DNA from 2 places in the Halomonas sp. McD50-4 genome. Region 2 is predicted to be linked to the other one. Evidence: predicted binding sites of a transcription regulator. Region 2 holds the regulator's gene; the other holds the start of a gene.
What was found. The regulator LexA, encoded in region 2, represses DNA repair genes until DNA is damaged. The targets are predictions, from matches to a motif close to TACTGTNTANNTANACAGTA.
Positions count from the first base shown of each region.

Region 1: the regulator LexA is predicted to act here: its motif matches at 1,313-1,332, upstream of umuD (translesion error-prone DNA polymerase V autoproteolytic subunit).

Region 1 is NZ_JAKRFG010000002.1:408,982-413,262, reverse strand. Features, by position in the region: gene MHM85_RS04550 (Y-family DNA polymerase) at 1-850, opposite strand, end outside; gene umuD (translesion error-prone DNA polymerase V autoproteolytic subunit) at 847-1,296, opposite strand; gene MHM85_RS04540 (hypothetical protein) at 1,451-1,789, shown strand; gene MHM85_RS04535 (DUF932 domain-containing protein) at 1,888-2,856, shown strand; gene MHM85_RS04530 (hypothetical protein) at 2,964-3,140, shown strand; gene MHM85_RS04525 (ERF family protein) at 3,170-3,919, shown strand; gene MHM85_RS04520 (lambda exonuclease family protein) at 3,957-4,281, shown strand, end outside.
Region 2 is NZ_JAKRFG010000010.1:120,582-124,862, forward strand. Features, by position in the region: gene MHM85_RS13095 (ribonuclease J) at 1-493, opposite strand, end outside; gene purU (formyltetrahydrofolate deformylase) at 767-1,621, shown strand; gene MHM85_RS13105 (energy-coupling factor ABC transporter permease) at 1,637-2,308, shown strand; gene lexA (transcriptional repressor LexA) at 2,346-3,020, opposite strand; gene MHM85_RS13115 (TetR/AcrR family transcriptional regulator) at 3,270-3,947, shown strand; gene MHM85_RS13120 (L,D-transpeptidase) at 3,925-4,281, shown strand, end outside.

The DNA of each region.
Region 1 (4,281 bases), on a different contig from region 2:
CGCTTTGCTGCTTACGAAGTTTTTCGCCCGCCCTGGCAGCATGATGCCGTAGCGCCTCCCTTAACTGATGGGGATCGTTAGTAAGCCGCCCAAACGAACGAGACACCATGATCTGTTGTTTAGGCTGGCTCATGTCATCTAGCTGAATGGAGGGTTGCCCCCGCAACTCCCAGACAATGCGCTCCTGCACCACACTAAAGTGCCGACGGATATGTTTCGGGTCTGCCTCTCGCAGGTCCCAGGCAGTCTCAATGCCCATGACGCGTAATCGCTCGCCGGTGCGGCGTGCAACGCCCCATAGTTCGGTGACAGGCAACTGCTTCAGCAACGCTTTAGTAGACGCGCCTTCTGCAAGCAACGTGCATACACCTTGGTCTCTATATGCAGGGTGTTTTTTAGCGGCATGATTGGCGACCTTGGCCAACACCCGTGTCGGCGCAACCCCCACTGACACGGGAATACCTGTCCACTGCTTCACGGTATCCCGCAACGCTTGGCCTCGATGTTCCAAGGTATCTAACTCAAATCCCTGAAACCCGACAAAGCTTTCGTCGATGGAGTACACCTCTACATGGGGTGAAAACTGCCCCAGCACCTCGGTTACCCGTTGGGACATATCACCATACAACGCATAGTTGCTGGATAGCAGGACGGCTTGGCGGCGCACTTCGGGTGTTAACAGATGCATGGCAGCCCCCATTTCAACACCCAGCGCTTTTAATTCGTTAGAGCGTGCGACGACGCAACCATCGTTATTGGATAGTACTCCTACAGGACGACCTTCCAGTGATGGGTTGAAGACCCGTTCGCAGGAGACGTAGAAGTTATTGCAGTCGATCAGAGCCATCATTGCAGCGTTGCCCCTGGAAAGCTGTGAAGCACATGAGTCACTACGCCCCAGACGTGCGACTCACGACCATCTAGGGGAATGGGAGGGTAAGCAGGATTACTTGCCCGGAGATAAGTCCGCTGCCCTACTCGCTCAAGGCGCTTTACTGTGAGCTCGCCATCAACACAAATGACGATAATGCGCCCTGGTAAGGCTTCGAGGCTGCGATCCACCACCAGCAAATCCCCATGGTGAATCCCGTCACCAATCATGGAGTCTCCTTCAGAACGTACGAAATACGTTGCTGCAGGCCGTTTCACCACATAACGGTGTAGATCAAGATCGGTATCCAAGTGGTCATCTGCGGGCGAAGGAAAGCCTGCGCGCACGGCACAGGTATAGAGCGGTAAGGGCTGCGACGCCGTTAAAGCGTCTGCTTGTCCCAGTAATGTCACTGATAACGTCATGGGCACCTCCATTGATAGCTGTATATAAAAACAGTATCTGTAAAGTGCTCAATTAACGCAATACCTCATCGGCGTATCCCAACCAATTTCAGACCTATATCACTCCTATGCATCCACCCCACTGGAACCTTTTCCGCTGCATAGGAGCTTCAATATGTCCCCACCCTGTAAGCGTTGTGCATCTACGCGCATGCTGAATCTGGAGACTACCCAACGCGTGAGCGTGGTAGGCAGCACCTTGATTGGCGGTGCTATTGGCGCATGGCGCTCGATGGCCATTACCGGCCCATTGCCATTGGCGATGACTCGCTTTCCACTGGCAAAACTGCCTGCCGCCATGATGGGTGCCGTGGCCGGAGGTCAAACCGGCTCACGCATGGCCACCTCGCTGTTTGAGCAGTGGCTGCCAGTTGGCAGCGGGACACCGTGGTTATGCTTGTCTTGCGGCTGCACCTACCGCGACGCCTACCCGCCTTTAGCACCTAACGCTTAACCTATCGTTGTTCGCCCTGTGTGGGGCGAATGATCCGCCTATTCACTTTCGCGCGCTGGCCTTTGGTCGGCGCTTTTTTTATGTCTGGAGAATGACTCATGGCACATCTCGTTGAACACATGGCTTACGTTGGCGATACCCCTTGGCATGGCCTGGGGCAACAGCTGTCTCGTCATCAACCGCTGAAGGTCTGGCAGCAACAGGCCGGTATGAACTGGCATATCGAAGAAGCGCCGGTACGCTTTATTGCCGAAGGGGCTAGCCACCTGGGCAGCATTCACTCATTCCCTGAGCAGAAGGTGCTTTACCGCTCAGATACCAAAGCCCCGCTGTCGGTGGTGTCGCAGCGCTATAAGGTGGTGCAGCCCGAGGAGATTTTGGAGTTTTACCGTGATCTGACTGAGTACGCCGGGTATGAGCTAGAAACCGCTGGCGTGCTCAAAGGCGGACGTAAGTTCTGGGCGTTAGCCCGTAGCGGCTTAAGCACGTCGCTCAAAGGTCAGGATGAGGTCAACGATTATCTGCTGTTGGCCACGTCGTGTGACGGCACCCTTGCCACCATGGCCACGCCTACCACGGTGCGGGTGGTGTGCAACAACACACTGCAAATTGCAGTCGATGGCACGTCGCAAGCGGTGAAGGTGCCACACCGCTCGGAGTTTGATCCCCGCGCTGTCAAACGCCAACTGGGTATCTCGGTGTCGCAGTGGAATGACTTCATGTACCGCATGAAGGCGTTAGCCGAGCGGAAGATTGATCACCGTGAAGCACAACACTACTTCCAAGCGGTGATGTGCGGCGTGGAGACGCCGTTAGACGATCCTTCCAAACTGCCCAACTATCGAGCACTGAATAAGGTACGGAAGCTCTACCAAGGCGAAGGGCGTGGCGCTCACTTAGTGACCGCGAAGGACACGGCCTGGGGCTTGCTCAATGCCGTGACCGAATACGTCGATCATGAAAAACGCGCACGCAGTAACGATACCCGCATGGACTCTGCCTGGTTCGGACAAGGCGCACAGCTGAAGCAGGAAGCGCTCAACGCGGCGCTGGCCTTGGTCAGCTAACTCTTAACGGCGTCGCCACCACGTTACTTGCTGATCTACCTCACTAACGTCACCCCATAGACGCCCAGCTCTTAACCGGCTGGGCGTTTTTTTGTTTGGAGGCCTATATGGCACTGCTACACCACGACCTCGACCTCGACTTAGCTCTTACCCAGCTCACAGAACGCCTTCTGACCCAAGACCAAACCCAGGCAACTACCTATGTCATGGCGAAAGGCCAGTTTTACCGCGCGGAGCTTCGGCTTGTGCCGGTATCTCCCGATGATCTGCCCACCGATATTTAACTCCCATACCGTTTTTAAGGAGAGCCGTCATGGCGAACAAGACACAGATGGTCACTCAAGAGGCATCGTCTCTCCAGGCGGCGCCGCCTACTTCTTCTTCATCAACCACTGAAAGTACCGCCATTATCCAGGTGATCGAGCGAGCTGCCCTCAACCCTGACGTCGATATCGACAAGATGGAGCGCCTGCTGCAAATGCAGGAGCGCGTGATGGACCGTCAGGCCATGATGGCCTACAGCGCTGCTATGGCAGCGATGCAGACCGAGCTGCCCAGCATTGAAGAGCGTGGGCAAACCAATAACGGCTGCTATGCCACGCTGGAAGATATCGTCGATACCGTGCGCCCCATCCTGCAAAAACACGGCTTCGCAGTGAGCTTCCGTATTCAGACCCAGGAACGCGGTATCCAAGTGACGGGCGTGCTGATGCACAAGGACGGCCATCGGGAAGAGACCAGCATGCTATTGCCTGCGGATATGAGCGGTAACAAGAACGCGGTACAGGCGTTTGGATCGTCCACCAGCTACGGCAAGCGCTACGTACTGTGCGCCTTGCTCAACATCACTACACGCGGGCAGGACGATAACGGTCAGGCCAGCACACGTGCAGCTGTAAAGAGGGTTACGGCTTTTCAGGCGGGACAGATTCAGCGTTTGATCAGCCAATGCCCAGCCACCACCCAAGAGTGGTTCAGTGGCAAATACGGTTCCGCCGTGCAAGTGCCGTATAGCGACTTCGACAAGCTCAGGGCATCTCTCACCAAGCGAGCCGTTAAGTGAACGGCTTACCAGTCCTATTTGAGTAAAGGAGGCATCCATGCAGATACTCACCATGGAGCAAGGCTCCCCCGAATGGCTGGCGGCGCGCTTAGGGCGCGTCACCATGTCGGAGCTAAAAACGCTGCTGGTCAACGGCAAAGGCCCTGGTGGATTTGGCACCGGGGCCTTTTCGTATATGCACCAACTAATCGGCGAGCGGATTACCGGCGAACTGGCTGAAACGTTTCAAGGCAACGTGCATACCCGCCGTGGTCATGAGCTAGAAGGCGTAGCCCGAGAGTTATACCGCGATGCCACTGGCGAATCAGAACCAAAGGAAGTAGGCATTATTCTCAATCATGAGGTGGGCTACTCGCCCGACA
Region 2 (4,281 bases):
CCGGTGCCAGTGCTCTGAATTGAGCCGCATTGACCGGTGAGCCAATGAGCGGGGTTGGGTCCAGTTTCCAATCACCCGTGTGGAGAATGCGGTAATCCCCCGCTTGCATCATGATGGCGCAGCTCTCGGGGATGGAGTGGGTAACGCTGAGATAGCGAAGGGTGAAGGGGCTACTCTCTACTGCCTCCCCCGGTTCGATGGTCTGGATCGCTGCGCTACTGAGCTGATGTTCGGCAAACTTGTAGCGCAAGAGTCCCGCTGCGAGTGGGGTGGCAAAAATCGGGCAGCCCCATTTGGGCCAAAGCCACGCCACGGCGCCGATGTGGTCTTCATGGCCGTGGGTAATGAACAGGGCTTTGGGGGTGATCTTGAGCGCTTCCAGGGTTTCCGTGTTGGGGACTTGAAGCGGAGAATTCGGCAGGTCTTGGCGAATCATCATGCCGCAATCAACGGCGATCCACTGATCGTCATACCCATACAGCGTGAGGTTCATTCCAATTTCGCCACAGCCACCAAGCGGTAGCAGGCGCAGGGGCGGGCGGCGACGGGGACGAAGTTGAACGCGTGATGGATGCATCAGTTATGAAAAGCCTAGAAAGTAATGTCTTAACTATACGGGATGCGGGGGGCGGGTAACAATCATCGCGGCACCAGACCGCGGTGCTTCCTTATCTTGCTTACGTTACACTAATGCGGCTAAAGCGTTTATCTGCCGTTAGGCAGGTGCTTGGCGAGCGTGCCGTTAAATACGTTAAGAGTGTCTGTGATGTCTCATTATTACCGTTTAGTTGTTTCCTGCCCCGATCAGGTGGGCATTGTGGCGCGTGTCTCAAGCTTTATTGCTCAGCAGGGTGGTTCCATTACCGAAGCAAGCCAGCACTCTGATTTAGAGACTGGTCGCTTTTTCATGCGCTATGAAATTCTGGCGGACTCACTGGGTATGTCGGCGGAAGCGTTGCGCACGGCGTTCGAGCCCGTCGCCGCCGAATTCGATATGCAGTGGTCGTTGGTAGATACGCAAAAGCGTCGCCGTGTGGTGCTCATGGTGTCTAGAGAGTCTCACTGCTTGGTCGACTTGCTGTATCGCTGGCAAGCAGGCGAGCTGGATTGCGATATCGTGGGCGTCATTTCTAACCATGACGATATGCGTTCACTCACGGAGTGGTACGGTATTCCCTATCATCACGTACCGGTCGATCCTACCAACAAGCAGCGGGCATTCGATCAAGTGCAAGAGCAGATAGATGCGGCCCGCGCCGACTGTGTGGTGCTGGCGCGCTACATGCAAATACTGCCGCCTTCCCTTTGCGAACGCTATGCGGGCCGAGTCATCAATATCCACCACAGTTTCCTGCCGTCGTTCGCGGGTGCCAAGCCGTATCATCAAGCTTATGAGCGCGGTGTGAAGCTGATCGGTGCGACCTGCCATTACGTCACCGAAGAGCTGGACGCGGGCCCGATCATCGAGCAGGACATACATCGGGTCAGCCATTGCCACACGCCGACCGATCTCGTTCGCTTCGGTCGCGACGTTGAAAAAGCGGTGTTGGCGCGTGGTTTACGCTGGCACTTGGAAGATCGTGTGCTCATTCACGGCAATAAAACGGTCGTCTTTAGTTAATCTACCGGGGGCGCTATGTCGTTTGCACAGAGCGTATTGGCACCATGGGCGCTGGTGATGACGTGGTTGTTGTCATTGGGCATGGTGGGCTGGTGCATTTGGCTGCGCCCTTGGCAACCGTTGCTCGAAGATAACGCGCTCCAACATCGATGGTTGGCCGCGACGCTTGTCGTCATGCTGTTTTGGCAGCTTCGCGCTCAAGCAGTGGATTGGTTGACGCTTCACCTAGTATTTACGGTGTTAATGACGCTGGTCTTTAAAATGCCGTTAGCGCTGCTGAGCAACGTAATGATCAACGCTGCCATGGTAGCGATTGGACGTAACGAGTGGAACCTTCTTGGGGCGAACGTACTGGTGACTGGCATCGTGCCTGCTATGGTGACAGGCATCGTGTGGCGTCTGGTGGATCGCCGCCTGCCGGATAATTTGATGGTGTTCTTATTCGCCTGCGGATTTTTCGGCGCAGCGCTGTCGACGTTAGGTGGCGGGCTTGTCGCGGTGGCGCTCATCATATTGGCGGGCACGGACCCTGAGGCCGTATATCTCGCTCAAGAGTATGCCCGCTTTTTACCGCTGCTGATGCCGTCGGAAGCCTTCATCACCGGGATGCTGCTCAGCATCTTGCTAGTCTACCACCCAAGTTGGGTGGCCACCTTCAATGACCACCGTTACATCGACTCACAGTAAATACACTTCGTGTAACGGGTCTGACCACGGCCTCAGTTCAGCCGAGCGCTTGTCCGTTTCCGCCCCGAATAACGCCGACGCCGACACCCTCGATATCCAGTTGCTGGGTGCGCAGATCGATCTCGATCGGTGGGAAGTCGGCATTCTCGGCGATCAACGTGACTTGATGGCCCTGGCGTTTAAAACGCTTGACCGTCACTTCGTCTTCTAACCGTGCTACGACGATCTGGCCATCGCGTACGCGATCAGTGCGATGAACGGCCAGAAGGTCGCCTTCCAAAATGCCGACATCTTTCATGGAGAGGCCGCGTACACGTAATAGGTAATCGGCTTTGGGCGTAAAATACTCGGCTGGAAGCGGGCAGTAGCGGTCTATGTGTTCGGCAGCCAAGATTGGACTACCGGCGGCAACTTCGCCAATCACGGGTAGCCCATTGGGTACAGGCTCGGAGGCGGCCGTTGTCGTTGCTGGCACTTCGCTAGGTTCCAGCGCCTCCTGGTTCGGTAGCCGAATTCCCCGCGACGTATTTCGAATGATGCGTATGGCGCCTTTACGCTCGAGCGCACGCAAATGCTCCTCGGCAGCATTTGGAGAGCGGAACCCCAGCGCCTTGGCGATTTCAGCGCGCGTTGGCGGGTACCCCAGGTCACCCATGGTTTTGACGATGAAATCAAATACGTGCTGCTGACGTGCTGTGAGTGGACGAGACATACCAAACTCCAAAACAGTGAAAAGACAGTAGCTACATGTCGGCTTAATCAGTATGTGTTTAAGTATACAGTATGTTGCTCTGTCCAGTACATGGTCCATGACCAACGCCAGTGTAAACGAGTGCTTTGAAAGCTAGGTAAAGAAGGTGCCGCCCATGGACCGTTGGCGAACTGGATAAGTGATTGAGCCTGTCAGACATATGTCATAGTATGCAACGTTGTTTAAAACACCTGTTTTTTGGAGGGCGAGATGGCCCAATCAGATACGGTAACGCGTATATTGGACACGGCAGAGGTGCTATTTGCAGAGCGAGGCTTTGCCGAGACGTCGCTGCGCAATATCACCAGCAAGGCACGCGTCAATTTGGCGGCCGTCAACTACCACTTTGGTTCCAAAAAAGCACTGATTCAAGCGGTGTTCGCCCGCTATCTCGATCCGTTTTCGGCACGTTTTCATACGGCACTGGATGAACTCGAGACGCGCCATCAAGGCCAACCGATTCCTTTGGAAGTGCTGCTTGAGACCATGGCGACCACGGTGTTGGCCGTCCCGGCAGAACGCAATAGCCTGAAAGTGTTCATGAGGCTCCTGGGCCTGGCGTATAGCCAGGCTCAGGGGCATTTAAGGCGTTATATTCAGCAGCAATATGGCGACGTGTTTACGCGCTTCACCGAGCTGGTGCGCCAAGCGACCCCAGACCTGCCGGACGCTGAGCGTTTCTGGCGGCTACACTTTATGTTGGGAACGGTGATATTCACGCTGTCAGGCTTGGATGCCCTTCGCGATATCGCCGCCAAGGATTACCAAGAACAGGTTACGGTGCGGGATCTGGTACGACGCCTGCGGCCCGTCGTGGTCGCCGCCATGAATGCGCCGTTGCCCGCCGCGGTTGAAGAGGGTCACCATGGAAACGCCCAAGCTAGCTGAGCTGCCGCCTACACACGGTGGTTGGATAGAGATCGATACCCAGCGTCAGAGACTCTGCTGGTGGCAAGGTAACGATATTCAGCATGAGTGTACGATTTCGACGGGGCTGGCAGGCGTTGGGCAGGAAGAGGGCAGCGGTCAAACGCCGCTTGGCTGGCACTACGTGCGCGCATCGATTGGCCAAGGCTGTCCCGATAACGCGGTATTTCGGGGTCGCCGGTGGACGGGCGAAGTCTATTCGCCAACTCTCGCGGCCAGCTTCCCCAAGCGTGACTGGATCCTGACGCGGATACTTTGGCTATGCGGTTTGGAGCGCGGCGTGAATCGCGGGAGA